2 regions of the Micromonospora sp. WMMD1219 genome follow, and region 2 is predicted to be linked to the other one. Evidence: riboswitches for the same ligand, from Rfam matches in the RefSeq annotation. Region 2 holds a riboswitch; the other holds the start of a gene.
The links. Region 2 has a riboswitch for glycine ahead of gcvT (glycine cleavage system aminomethyltransferase GcvT). Riboswitches for the same ligand answer to the same signal wherever they lie in the genome.

Region 1: another riboswitch for glycine. It lies ahead of gcvP (aminomethyl-transferring glycine dehydrogenase); the one in region 2 lies ahead of gcvT (glycine cleavage system aminomethyltransferase GcvT).

The regions. Positions count from the first base shown of each region.
Region 1 covers NZ_CP186057.1:5,157,266-5,164,220, reverse strand. The annotation lists gene ACN27C_RS24095 (chorismate-binding protein) at 31-1,224, opposite strand; gene ACN27C_RS24090 (DUF5999 family protein) at 1,348-1,548, shown strand; gene gcvP (aminomethyl-transferring glycine dehydrogenase) at 1,643-4,465, opposite strand; glycine riboswitch at 4,539-4,629, opposite strand; gene ACN27C_RS24080 (NAD-dependent protein deacetylase) at 4,687-5,529, opposite strand; gene ACN27C_RS24075 (NAD(P)H-binding protein) at 5,695-6,351, shown strand; gene ACN27C_RS24070 (DivIVA domain-containing protein) at 6,401-6,955, opposite strand, start outside.
Region 2 covers NZ_CP186057.1:4,244,707-4,251,661, reverse strand. The annotation lists gene glyA (serine hydroxymethyltransferase) at 1-161, opposite strand, end outside; gene gcvH (glycine cleavage system protein GcvH) at 169-546, opposite strand; gene gcvT (glycine cleavage system aminomethyltransferase GcvT) at 579-1,703, opposite strand; glycine riboswitch at 1,748-1,842, opposite strand; glycine riboswitch at 1,843-1,931, opposite strand; gene ACN27C_RS20230 (LysR family transcriptional regulator) at 2,035-2,997, opposite strand; gene ACN27C_RS20225 (collagenase) at 3,103-5,679, opposite strand; gene ACN27C_RS20220 (response regulator transcription factor) at 5,888-6,691, shown strand.

The DNA.
Region 1 (6,955 bases), 910 kb from region 2:
GGCCGGGCAGCCGGGGCGGCGGACAGGCCGTCAGCCGGCGAGCAGGGCGCGGATCGGGGCCGCCTTGGCGGCGGCCTCCGCGACCTCCGCGGCCGGGTCGCTGTCCCAGGTGATGCCGCCCCCGGCCCACAGGTGCAGCAGGTCCCCGTCGGCGGCGGCGGTGCGGATGGTCAGGCCCAGGTCGAGCCGGTCGGGCCCGACCCAGCCCAGCGCGCCCATGCCCGCGCCGCGTCCGACCGGCTCCAGCGCGGCGATGCGCGCCAGGGCGGCGTGTTTGGGCGCGCCGGTGACCGACCCGCCGGGGCACACCGCGCGCAGCAGGTCGGCCAGGCCCAGACCGTCGGCGGGCGCCGCCGACACGGTGGACTCCGCCTGCCACAGGTCACACCAGCGGCGTACGGCGAACAGCTCGTCGACGCGCACCGAGCCGGTACGGGCCACCCGGGCCAGGTCGTTGCGTTCCAGGTCGACGATCATGACGTGTTCGGCGCGTTCCTTGGCCGAGGCGAGCAGGTCGCGGCGTCCGGCGGGAGTGGCCGGCCGGGTGCCCTTGATCGGGCGGGTGACCAGCCGGCCGCGCTCGACCGCGACGAGGGTCTCCGGGGAGGCGCAGCCCAGCGCCCAGCCGGGGCCGTGCAGGGTGCCGCCGTAGCGGGCGCCGGGTAGCGCGGCGAGGCGGGCCAGCGCGGGCACCGGATCGCCGGCGTACGGGGCGGCGGCGTGGCCGACGACGTTGACCTGGTAGACGTCGCCACAGGCGATGGCCTCGCGGACCGCGCCGACGGCGGCGGCGTGCGCGGCCGGGGTCCAGCTGTCCCGCCAGCCTCCGAGCCGCCACGGCGCGGGGGCCGGCGGCCGGGGCGCCGCCGGGCGGTCGGTGTGGTGGTAGACGACCACCACCAGGTCGGGCAGCGCCGGCGCGGGGCTCGGCGCGCCGGGCGACACGCCGATGGCGTACGCGCCGGCGGCGGCGGACAGGTACAGCGCGGCCCCGCACACTCCGGCACCGGCGTCGTGGCGGCCGGGGCGCGACAGGTCGTCGCGGGTGATGCCGTGCGCGGCGAGGAAGCGTTGTGCCAGGTCGGCGGGGTCGCCGCCGTCGCCGATCGACCAGTGCAGGCGGGCGGTCTCGACGAGCCGGCGGCGGCATCCGGGCGGCGCGCCGGGAACATCGACCTCCACCTGTGGGAGCGCTTCCACGACGTCCGGGCCGTTACGGGTCATCCGTTCAGCCCATTCTGGGTGAACATGACGCATCCTTGCTCGTTGCCGCTCAGTTTTCCTTGGTACTGTGCGTCACTGGTCATGTGAACCATGACACAGTGCCCCCACAGTCCGGAGAACCCGATGTGTCAGCACCAGCCCACCTGCCCCTCCGCCGACGCGACCGACCGCGAGGCCGCCCGCGTCCTTGCCTGCTTCCCTGAGCAGGGCTGGAGCCTGCTCTGCAACGGCGTCATCGTCTTCGAGGACACCGGTGAGCTGCTCCCCGACGGGCGCACCATCGCCCCGCACCGGGGTCCGGCCCGCCACGCCCTCGTCGCCTGAGCGATCACGCAGCGTCAGTGAGCGTACGCGCCGGTCATGACCGTCCGGCGCACCGGCCGGGGCGGCGACAGCCCACCGCCCCGGCGTCAGCCGCTCAGTCCTCGAACGCCTCCGGCGCGGGGCACGAGCACACCAGGTTCCGGTCGCCGTACGCGCCGTCGATGCGCCGCACCGGAGGCCAGTACCGGCCCGCCCGGTCCACACCCGCCGGGTAGGCGCCCACCGACCGCGGGTACGGGTGCGGCCACTCGTCGGCGGACACCATCGCCGCGGTGTGCGGCGCGTTGGACAGCGGGTTGTCCCCCGCCGGCCACTCCCCCGAGCCGACCTTGTCGATCTCCGCCCGGATCGCGATCATCGCGTCGCAGAAGCGGTCCAGCTCGGCCAGGTCCTCGCTCTCGGTCGGCTCCACCATCAGCGTCCCGGCCACCGGGAACGACATCGTCGGCGCGTGGAAGCCGTAGTCGATCAGCCGCTTCGCCACGTCGTCCACGCTCACACCGGTCGCCTTGGTCAGCGGCCGCAGGTCCAGGATGCACTCGTGCGCGACCAGGCCCTTGTTGCCGGCGTACAGCACCGGGAAGTGGTTGCGCAGCCGCGCCGCCACGTAGTTCGCCGCCAGCACCGCCACGCCGGTGGCGCGGGCCAGCCCGTCGGCGCCCATCATCCGCAGGTACGCCCACGGGATCGGCAGGATCCCCGCCGACCCGTGGTTCGCCGCCGAGATCGCCGGCCGCCCGTCGGCGCGCGCACCGAGGGGGTCACCGGGCAGGAACGGCGCCAGATGCGACCGCACCGCCACCGGCCCCACACCCGGGCCGCCGCCGCCGTGCGGAATGCAGAACGTCTTGTGCAGGTTCAGGTGCGACACGTCCGCCCCGAACCGGCCCGGCTTGGCGAACCCGACGAGCGCGTTGAGGTTCGCGCCGTCGACGTACACCTGACCGCCCGCGTCGTGGACCTTCGCGCACAACTGGGCGATGCCGGTCTCGTACACGCCGTGCGTCGACGGGTACGTCACCATGATCGCGGCGAGCGAGTCCCGGTGCTTGTCGATCTTCGCGTCGAGGTCGACCAGGTCGACGTTGCCGTCGGCGTCGCAGCCGACCACCACCACCCGCATGCCGGCCATCACCGCCGACGCGGCGTTGGTGCCGTGCGCCGACGACGGGATCAGGCACACGTCACGGTGACCCTCGCCGCGCTCCCGGTGGTAGGCGCGGATCGCCAGCAGCCCGGCCAGCTCACCCTGCGACCCGGCGTTGGGCTGCACGCTGACCGCGTCGTAGCCGGTCACCTCGGCCAGCCAGCCCTCCAGTTGCGCGATCAGCTCCCGGTACCCGGCGGTCTGCTCGTCCGGCGCGAACGGGTGCAGGTGCGCGAACTCCGGCCAGGTGATCGGCTCCATCTCGGTGGTGGCGTTGAGCTTCATGGTGCACGACCCCAGCGGGATCATGCCGCGGTCCAGCGCGTAGTCGAAGTCGGCCAGGCGGCGCAGGTACCGCAGCATCGCCGTCTCCGAGTGGTGGCTGTGGAACACCGGGTGGGTGAGGAACCCCGACGTGCGGGCCAGCCCGTCCGGCAGGCCCGCGTCGATGTCGCCGTCGTACCCGTCGACGCCGAACGCCGCCCACACCGCGGCGAGGTGCGCGGCCGTGGTGGTCTCGTCGCAGGAGACGCCGACCCGGTCGGCGTCGACCAGCCGCAGGTTCACGTTGCGCGCCGCCGCCGCGGCCACCACGTCGGCGGCGCGGCCCGGCACGATCGCGGTGACGGTGTCGAAGAACACGACGTCCGCGACCTCGACGCCGCCGGCGCGCAGCCCGGCCGCGAGCCGCGCCGCCGCCTCGTGGGTACGCCGGGCGATGGCCCGCAGGCCGTCCGGGCCGTGGTAGACGGCGTACATGCCGGCCATCACCGCGAGCAGCACCTGCGCGGTGCAGATGTTGCTGGTCGCCTTCTCCCGCCGGATGTGCTGCTCGCGGGTCTGCAACGCCAGCCGGTACGCCGGGTTGCCGTCGGCGTCGCGGGACACCCCGACCAGCCGGCCCGGCAGCATCCGCTCCAGGCCCGAACGCACCGCCAGGTAACCGGCGTGCGGCCCGCCGAAGCCCATCGGTACGCCGAAGCGCTGGGTGGTGCCCGCGGCGATGTCGGCGCCGATCTCGCCCGGCGGGCGCAGCAGCGTCAACGCCAGCAGATCCGCCGCCACCGTCACCAGCGCGCCCACCCCGTGCGCCGCCTCGACCAGGGCGCGGTGGTCGCGGACCGCGCCGGACGCGCCCGGGTACTGCAGGTGTAGGCCGAAGAACTCCGCCGGCAGCTCGTCGCGCTCGACGTCGACCACGCGCACCTCGATGCCGAGCGGCTCGGCGCGGCTGGCGATCACCGCGACGGTCTGCGGCAGCGCGTCGGCGTCGACCACGTACACCGGGCTCTTGCTCCTGGACGCGCGGCGGGCGAGCGTCATCGCCTCGGCCGCGGCGGTGCCCTCGTCGAGCATCGAGGCGTTCGCGGTGACCAGACCGGTCAGGTCGGTGACCATGGTCTGGAAGTTCAGCAGCGCCTCCAGCCGGCCCTGGCTGATCTCCGGCTGGTACGGCGTGTACGCGGTGTACCAGGCCGGATTCTCCAGCACGTTGCGGCGGATCACCGCCGGGGTGTGCGTTCCGTGATAGCCCAGGCCGATCATGGACACGGCGACGGTGTTCCGCGACGCCAGGGCACGCAGCTCGGCGATCGCCTCCCGCTCGCTCGCCGGGGCGGGCAGGTCCAGGGTGCCGTGCCAGCGGATCACCTCGGGGATCGCGGCGTCCATCAGCTCGTCGACGGAGCCGTAACCGACGGTGTCCAGCATCCGGCGCTCGTCGTCGCGGCCGGGACCGATGTGCCGGTCGGCGAACTGCTCTGCGGTCATGCGCTGCGCTCCTTGGTGGGGCGAGGTCGACGGGTCGGCCTCCCCCTGAGTCGCGCTGACGCGCTCCACAGCGCCTGCCCACGTGGTCCTTTTGCCTGAGAGGTTCCGGGGAGAATCTGCCCCTTCGGCGCCGTCGGGTCGACGGTCTCTCCCACGTGGGTGGTACCGGCACCCCCAACGCTACCAGCGGGCGTGTTTCCGGCTCATGTCCCGGGGGTTGATCACACCGGCGCCGGAGCCGCCGCCACCCGGTCGGCCAGCGCGCACAGGGTGGCACCCAGCGGGGCGTCCAGCCGCAGCGTCGCGTAGGTGTCACCGCGGGTGACGCCCTGGTTGACGATCGCCACCGGGATGCCGTGGCGGGCCGCCCGCAGCACGAACCGCCGCCCCGACATCACCGTCAACGACGACCCGAGCACCAGCAGCGCCCGGGCCCGCTCGACGAGCGCGAAACAGTCCGCGACCCGCGGGGCGGGGACCGCCTCACCGAAGAACACCACGTCCGGTTTCAGCATGCCGGCGCCGCAGAGGCCGCAGTCGACGGTGCGGAACCCGGTCACCGCGTCGTCGGGCAGGTCCACGTCGCCGTCGGGGTTGACGCGCGCCACCCGCGCGTCGAAGCCCGGATTCGCCTCCGACAGGCGCCGGTGCAGCTCGTCACGGCCGGTGGCGTTGCCGCAGTCCAGGCACGTCACCTCGTCGAGACGGCCGTGCAGCTCGATCACACCGGTGGCGCCGGCGGCGGTGTGCAGCCCGTCGACGTTCTGGGTGATGATCCCGCCGAGCAGCCCGGCCGCCTGCAACCGGGCCACCGCCCGGTGCCCGTCGTTGGGCGCCGCCCGGGCGATCATCTGCCAGCCCAGGTGGCTGCGCGCCCAGTACCGCCGCCGCGCCAGCGGATCCCGGGTGAACTCCTGGTACGTCATCGGGGTGTGCCGGCGCGCCGCGCCGCTGGGCCCCCGGTAGTCCGGGATGCCCGACTCGGTGGACAGGCCCGCACCGCTGAGCACCACCACGTCCCCGGCGGCCACCAGCCGCGCCAGTTCCTCGAACGCCTCACTCACCCGTCCATCGTCCCTCGCCGCGCCGCTGACCGCCCCTCCCGCCCGCCCTCGCCCCGTTGATCATGAGGTTGGCGGTGGTGCGGCCCGGCGTGTCGTACCGCCAACTTCATGATCGACGAGGCCGGTCGCCCGGCGGGGCCGCCGGGTCCGGGCTAGGTTGAGCGCATGCGCGTCGTCATCGCCGGAGGGCACGGAAAGATCGCCAAACTGCTGGAGCGGGAACTGGCCGGACGCGGAGACACCGCGCTCGGACTGATCCGCAACCCCGACCACGCCGCCGCCCTGCGCGCCGCCGGCGCCGAACCCGTCGTGTGCGACCTGGAACACACCGACGTCGACACCCTCGCCGCCCACCTCGCCGGCGCCGACGCGGTCGTGTTCGCCGCCGGCGCCGGACCCGGCAGCGGCGCCGCCCGCAAGGACACCGTCGACCGCGGCGCCGCCGTGCTCCTCGCCGACGCCGCCGTCCAAGCCGGGGTCCGCCGCTACCTGCTGGTCTCCTCCATGGGCGTGGACGCCGCGCCCGCCGACGGCACCGACGACGTGTGGGCGGCGTACCTGCGGGCCAAGAAGGCCGCCGAGGACGACGTCGCCGCACGGGACCTCGACGTGACGGTGCTGCGGCCCGGCCGCCTCACCGACGACGAACCCGCGGGCCGGATCACCCTGGCCCGGCACGCCGAACCCGGCGCGATCAGCCGCGCCGACGTGGCCCGGGTCCTGCTCGCCCTGCTGTACGCCCCGGCCACCGCCGGGCACACCCTGGAACTCGTCGGCGGAGACAGCCCCATCGCCGAGGCGATCGACGCCGTCACCGCCTGACCCACCGTGCACGTCCCGGCCCGCCCGCCGCGGCGGACCGGGACGCCGGTCAACGCTGGTGGCGGGACAACGCCGGCTGCGGCGAGCCCCCGCCGCCCTGCGGCAGCTCCCGGGCGATCCGCTCCATCGTGCGCGACAACTGCTCACTGCCGTCGTCGAGGTGCCGGGCCGCCGCCTGCATGTGCGAGATCATCATCTCGCCGAAGATCCGCAACGCCTCCCGCGTGGCCACCGAGTCGTCGAAGCCGCTCCCCGCCGCGCTGCGGTACTCCGTCACCGCCCGCTCGGCCTCCCGCTTCGCCTCCTCCGCCGCCGCCCGCATGTAACTCTCGTACTGGGTACGGGCGTACTCGGCGACCCGGCGCGCGTAGTCGTGGGCCTGCGCGATGATCTGCTCGGCCTCCCGCTGCGCCGCCGACAACAGGTTGACCTCCTTCGCCGCCGGCGTCACCGCCTCGGTACTCGGGATCACCCCGTGCCGGTGCAGCTCCAGATGGTCGTTGAGCCGCTCGTTCTCCGCCCGCAGGTTCGCCACCTGAGCCGCCAGCAGATCCAGCTCGTCGGCCACCTGCAACCGGAACCGGTCCACATCGGTCTGGTCGTA
Region 2 (6,955 bases):
TTGTTGGTGAGGACCGATCCCTGCGCCTGGAGGACCGCTCGGGGCGCTAAGTTCTCCGATGCGATCATGCCCAGGCTCTCTTGCTGACGCCGCAGTTCGCCGGCCACCGCTTCAGCGATCGCCGGATCGAGGTCGGCTAGGTCGTCGTCGAAGGATGCCATTTTCTACCTACCGAGACTCGTTGCAGAAGGCGAGGTATTCATCCGAGGACATCAGTGGTGGCGCCTCCGCTAGCCGAACGCGCACGAGCCAGCCTTTGCCGTACGGGTCGGCACCGATAAGACTCGGATCTGCGAGAACCTCCTCGTTGACGGCAACGACCTCACCGCTGACGGGCAGATACAACTCGGCCACCGATTTCGTGGACTCTACTTCTCCGCATGCGTCGCCAGCAGTCAGGTGGTTTCCCGGCTCAGGCAACTCCACATAGATCACATCTCCGAGCGCGGTGGCTGCAAACGCGGTGATTCCCACCTCTGCCGGATCGACGGACTCGTTGACCCATTCGTGGTTGATGCTGTACCTGAGATGCTTCGGCACGTTCATATCGCTGTGTCCTCGTGAGTTCTGGCCGCGGGTCACCGCGGACGGCGGTAGAAGGGAAGGGGGGTAATCTGGACCGGCTCGGCGGTTCCCCGGATGATCACGGCAAGGCGTGCTTTCTCATCAGTGCTGGATTGGATGCTGGCCATCGCGACCGGTCGTTTCAGCACCGGCGAAGGGATACCGCTGGTGACGATGCCAACAGGCTCGCCCAGGCCGACGTCGGTCAGCGTTACGACCTGATGGCCTGCGCGTGGAACTCTTTGTCCAGCGGTGACGAGACCCACGAGTCGGCGCGCTGCCCCTGCCTTGCGCACCTCCATCAGCGCGGCCCGCCCGACGAAGTCGCCAGCTTTGTCGAAGGAAACCACCCGTCCCAGTCCGGCGTCAAAGGGGGTTGCTTCTCGATCGATTTCGGAGCCGTACAGCGGCATTCCGGCCTCGATGCGGAGCGAGTCGCGGCAGGCCAGCCCTGTCGGCGACAGGCCGTGGCGTCGTCCGGCTGCAAGTGCCAGTGTCCAGATGCCAGAAGCGTCCTTAGCATCGACGAGCAGCTCGAAGCCGTCCTCCCCGGTATATCCGGTGCGAGCGACCAACGTTGGGCGACCATGGATGGTCGACGTTGTTGCGGTGTAGTAGCGGAGATCGTTGACCGCGGTATCGGTCAGGCCTTCTACGACAGCGGCGGCACGTGGACCCTGCACGGCGATGATGGCCCGCTCATTGGTCCGGTCGGTGACTGCGGCCGCGTAGTGTGCGCAGCGGTCCTTCAGTGCCTGATACGCGGTTCGCGTGTTGACGGCGTTGACGACTAGCAGATACCGGTCGGATGCGAGGCGATAGGCGACGAGGTCGTCCAACACGCCGCCCGTCGCCTCGCAGAGCATGGTGTAACGGGCGCCGCCGACTTGCATCGCTGAGAGGTGGCCGACCAGGGCATAGTCTAGGGCCGAGGCGGCTTCGGGACCCGCAACCTCAAGCTGGCCCATATGACTGAGGTCGAAGAGGCCGGCCTGTTCACGTACAATCCGATGCTCCGCGATTTCGCTTCCGTAGCGGAGCGGCATCCACCAGCCGCTGAACTCGGTAAATCGCGCGCCGAGCGCTACATGCAGGGCGTGCAGCGGTGAGCGAAGCAGGTTCGCGGGACCGTCGTGCATGGAGGCTCTCCTCGTCCCGACGCACGGGCGTCGAACGGTTGGGGGCCTCCCGCTCTGTCATTGACCTGAGAGCTTCACCGCTGGGGCAGCGGCTTGCACCGTGGGTGAGACGAATGGTCGTCTGCTTTCCAGAGTTCACCTTGCCCGCGCGGTAATGGGGCCTGAGAGTTTCTTGGGAGTTTGCTCCTTCGGCGCTCCGCATGACGGAGGCTCTCCCGCGCAGGTTCGAATGGTGCCTATGTAGTTATGAACCTATCGCAGGTTAGGCGATGGCGTGCACCACGTCAACATCATCCAGCCCAGTGCTCGGTCGGCGGCCGAGTCCTCACGCCTACTGCACCATGTGGTGAGCATGGGGGTTATCCTGCCACCACTGAGCGAAGGCGGGGTTGTCGTGCACGTGATCTAGGTAGGCTCGACCGACGGCACGGAACAGCACGGAGCTCTGCTCGTTCGTCAGAGCATCACGCCGCCAGACCACCACCAGTCTTGCCAGCAGCTGCGGCTCGCCCTGCAGGGGCAGCACCCGAGTCCCCGCAGCCGGAGCCCAGGACGGGTCGACCAGCCGAACTCCGTCTCCGGCTGCCACCAACGGGTGCGCGGCACCGCTCGGCGCCTCGTACCGGATCTTCGGCTCAAAGCCCGCCGCCCGACAGGCTCGCCGCAATGAGGCGAGAGAGCCGTCGTCCGGTCCTGGCGGGCACACCCAGGATTCGTCTCGAAGGTCAGCCAATTTCACCTGCTCTCGGCGGGCCTGCGGGTGAGATGCGGACATGGCGACGAAGATCGGGTAGCGGGGCACCAGCGGCCGAGCAGTGAGTGTCGGGCCGATCGGCACCTCAAAACCCTCGAGGATGCCTAGCAACGCGGCATCTAGCTGGCCGCGGTTAAGCGCCTCTACCAACAGCCGCGAGGACGGCTCGATCTGCAGCGCAATCTCCGGATCCGGGAACACCTCCGCAATGCGGCGCACGAGACTCCCCGCGCATGCGATGTGAACGGTTCCGATCCGCAGCAGACCAGGGATGGGGTGCCGGTCGCCGAAATCCTCAACAAGCGCATCCACCTCTGCCAGCACGACGTGGGCACGCCGGAGCACCTGCTTGCCAAGCTCGGTCGGGTGCATGCCGCTGCGGCTACGGACGAACAGCGGGCCTCCGAGCATCTTTTCAATCCGATGCACCTGCGCCGTCAGCGCTGGCTGCGACATGCCCAGGAGGGCGGCGGCACCCGTCACGCTTCCGGCCTCTGCAATGGCACTGATCGCCCGCAGGTGGCGCACATCGATGCCCATGACCGAGATTATGCACGCGGCGGCGGGCAGGTTCGGCGGCAGGTCAAGCGGGCGCGCCGCCCGGTCTCCCGATCGGGCGGCGCGCCTGCATTCGTCACGGTTGGTTCAGTAGCGGGTACTTATCGTTGCGCCCGCGCAGGAGGTCTTCCCATACAGGCTGATGTAGTGGTAGCCGGCGGCCGGACTGGCGATGGCCAGAGACTCGTCATTGCCGGCACCGGTCGAGGAGCGGGTAGCGTTGCTGATGGTGGCCCAACTGGACGGGCTGTAGTAGAGATCGCAGTTGCCCGTGCCGCCGACCACGCCAACAGTGAGGGTGCTGACACCCGCAGGCAGGTAGATGTAGAGGTAGTCGTAGTTGCCGGCCGTTGCGGAGCGCCCGCTGCGCTGACAGTTACGGTCGAGGGTGCGTGTATCCGCACCGGTGCACTCCGGCAGAGTGCTTCCTCCACCCGCCGAGACCGAGATCGTCTGAGAGGATTTCGCAGTCGCTCCTTGGTTGTCGGTGACCGTCAGGGAGACCGTGTAGGTGCCAGCCGCCGCGTAGGTTTTGCTCGGGTTGGTGGCCGACGAAGTGCTTCCGTCACCGAAGCTCCACTGCCGGGAGGCAATGCTGCCGTCGGCATCTGTAGACCGGTCGGTGAAGCTGGCGGTCAGTCCGCTGGTCACGACGCTGAAGGCGGCGGTCGGCGGCTGGTTGGTGGGAGGCGGAGTCGTGCCTCCACCGCAGTCACCGACCGCGCAACGAGTCAGCCAGGCGTCGAAGTCGGCGTTGTAGCGCGTGCCGATGGTGCTGGTCAGGTACGTGCGTGCGGCGTTGAAGGCGCCCGACCGGTAGTAGCCGAGGACGGTCGTCATGTCCTGCCGGTGCGATTGCATCATGTACCGCACGGCGAGATAACCCCAGTTGTAGATGCGCGTCTGGTCGTTATTGTAGGTGGTGTCGAACAGGGTACGAAGCGTGTACGTGTGATTACCTGCCTGGGTCTGCGCGCTGGTGTAGGTGACGTTCCGGTAGGAGTAAGAGACGTACTCGGCGAAGCCTTCGATCCACCAGATAGTAGGCGTAGCGATGTTGGCGCTGAAGTCGCCGTACATGTTGAACCGACCATCGAGGTAATGGGTGTACTCGTGGTTGAGGTTCCAGATTTGGAAGGTTGGCCGAACCCACTCGGCTTCGTAGGCGATAAATCTGGCCTGGTTGTTGGGGTCCGAGGGGTTGCCCTCCAGGTACATGCCGCCGTTATTGGTGTCGATGCCGTAGATGGCGCCCGCGTAGGTCTGGTAGTCAGTGCTCGAGTCGAAAACAACCACCTCAATGTCGTCGTTGACATCACCCGCGACGGGCCCGCTATCGGCAACCATGTTGTGGAAGTAGGCGTCTTGGCCCTTCAGGCTGGCGCAGGATTCGCTCAGCTGAGCTGACGTCATGTCCTGTGCGACGATTTTGATCGATGAGCTGCAGGTGTAGTTGATCTTCAGGACGGCGTTCGTCAACTGGGCGGAGAGGTTGCAGGTGGCGTAGTAGGAGCAGTTGGCGGCGTCGTAAGCCTGCGTCATCTCCGCGACGCCCACCCAAAGCGGCGCCGTCCTACCGGTCATGCTGCTTCCCTGAAGCAGCGCCAACGCCATCGGACGCACCGTCGGCTTGAGCGACGCGTGCTGCAAGAATCGTCCGAGTTCTCGGCCAGCGTTCGAGGTCAGGTAACTCTTGTCCGTCCCAAGAAGATTCGCGTGCCTGTTGGCGAAGTTGTACAAATTGTCGAGCACTGTGCGATCCGCCTGGACAGCGGACACGAATGCGGGCACCTGGTGACCGCGGAAGAGCACCGTGTACACGTTGTTGACCGCGTTGGTCATGTACCACGAGGAGGTGTACGACGAGTTGAAACTCGTCAGAAGCCGGTTCACCACGTAGAGATAGCGCGCATTCTCCTGGGCGCTGTCGATGAGGATGACCGCCTCCGCCAAGGTTTCACCGTTGGCGTCGGTGACCTCCCACGCCCGGGAATTCGCAAAGAAGGCGTCAAGGGCCGATCGGATCGCAGTCTGCAGGGCGGGGCCATATGTTCCCACGTTCGTGTCGTACCACTGAACGTAGTAGCCGGCGCGCAGGTAGAGGACGAGTTGGGTCATGCTGGTGGAGTTGTTTCCAGGGTAGCTAGCGGCACCATCGCGCACCGCGTAGGCGACGCTCACCATCTGCGCCTCACGGAAGGCGTAGTAGGCATCGCTGCCGGAAAGGCTGAACAGGCCGTTGATACAGTCGACGGAGGAGGCTTTGATCTGGCTTACGAGCGCCGATCCGGTTCGACTCGTGAAATCTGCCGTGCTGCACGCGGCAGCCGCGCGGGCACTGCGGTCCGACGGGCGCGCGCGGCGCTTTTGAGTAGCTGGCCGGTCGTAGTCGACGCGGCTGGCGTCCTTCGCGGCTGGCTGCGGAGGACGCTTGTGCGCGGGAAGCGACCGCTCGCTGACATGATCAGCGTCGCCCTTCCCGTGGCCGCTGCCGTCGCCCGCCGCCGGAGGCACCGCGTCGGCCGTCTTGATCTGCGGTTTTACAGATACCGGCCAGGTCGAGTTCGCGGCCGCCGGCGCGGCCATGACGCCACAGGAAAGCGCCAGCGCGGTGAGCGCGCCGCACAGCTGGCCTAATCTTCGCCGCAGCAGGTGTCCAGACATGCTCTCTCCTCATGGGCGAGGTGTGCTCCAGCGAAGGCGATTACGTGCTTCGATGGACGCTTGGGGGGTGGACGCTAGCTACCCGGCTCGGACGGCCACAACAAGGCCACAGGGATCGATGAGAGCGAGCGGCTCCTGCCTTGCCAAAACCTAAAGTCGAGGACGCAGAGGTTGCACGAGCGATCAGTCGGTGTGATGGACACATGACATGAGAACGGGTGGTCTGTGCGTGCGATCGTCCAGGTGTTCACGAAGTAGACACCGGATGGCAACCATGGCGAACATCTTGCTCATCGACGAAGATCATCGCTATCGACGTCTGCTCAGCGACCAGTTGACCAGTCTCGGCCACGCGGTCACAGAAGTCGCCCTGCACGAAAGCGGCCGAACGCTATCTGATCTGACCTGCCATACCCACCAGCGACCGGATGCCGTGATCGTGGATCCGATCATGCCCGCAGTGGACGGCTTACTCCTAATGCGCCTGTTGTGCGTCGCGTCACGGCGGCCGGTGGTGGCGCATACGCTCAACCGCACCGACGACGACGTTGTGAGCCTGCTACGCGCGGGCGCAGACGGTTTCCTGCCCAAGCCATGCCCGCCAGCGGTAGTTGACGCGTGCATTAGCGCCCTGCTGCGTCGCGTGCCACCTGCGCCGCCTCCGGCACCGTCGGAGGTTGGCACGCTCCGCATCGACGTCGCAGGCCGCAGTGTCACAGTAGAGGGACAACCGGTGACGCTGACACGCACTGAGTTCGACCTTCTTTCCTGCCTGGCGGAGCATCCTGGCCGGGTAGTGTCGCGGTCGCTCCTGAGGACAAGAGCGGGAGGAGATGCGGTCTCGGCCGCCTCACTTGACGCTTTGCTGTGCCGCCTCCGGCGCAAGCTCGCTGAGCGCGCTGCCGGTACCAAGTTCCTGCATACCGCCCGAGGCCGCGGAGTCTCATTGCATCCCGTTCCAAGACAGCAGCATGTTGAGAAAGCGTCTGCGAGCGGGCCGACGTGCCGATAGGCATGCATCGCTGCCGAACCCAGGATGGCTGGACGGCGAGGTCCGAAAGCAAGTCGTGGTCGGCCGGGCGCCAAGTCTTCGCGATCTCGGCGCCTCGATGGCGGGAGGAGACTTCTTGCCAGCTCTCATTGACGCAGAGTCATCCCTGTGGAGGTTTGCGGCGGACTGTGTGACGTGAGGCGCCGAGCCACGTCTGTAAGACAGTTCCGTCACGCCCGGCCGGATCCTGCTGTTGATGCTCGCCGAGGGCGCCTGCGTCTCTTT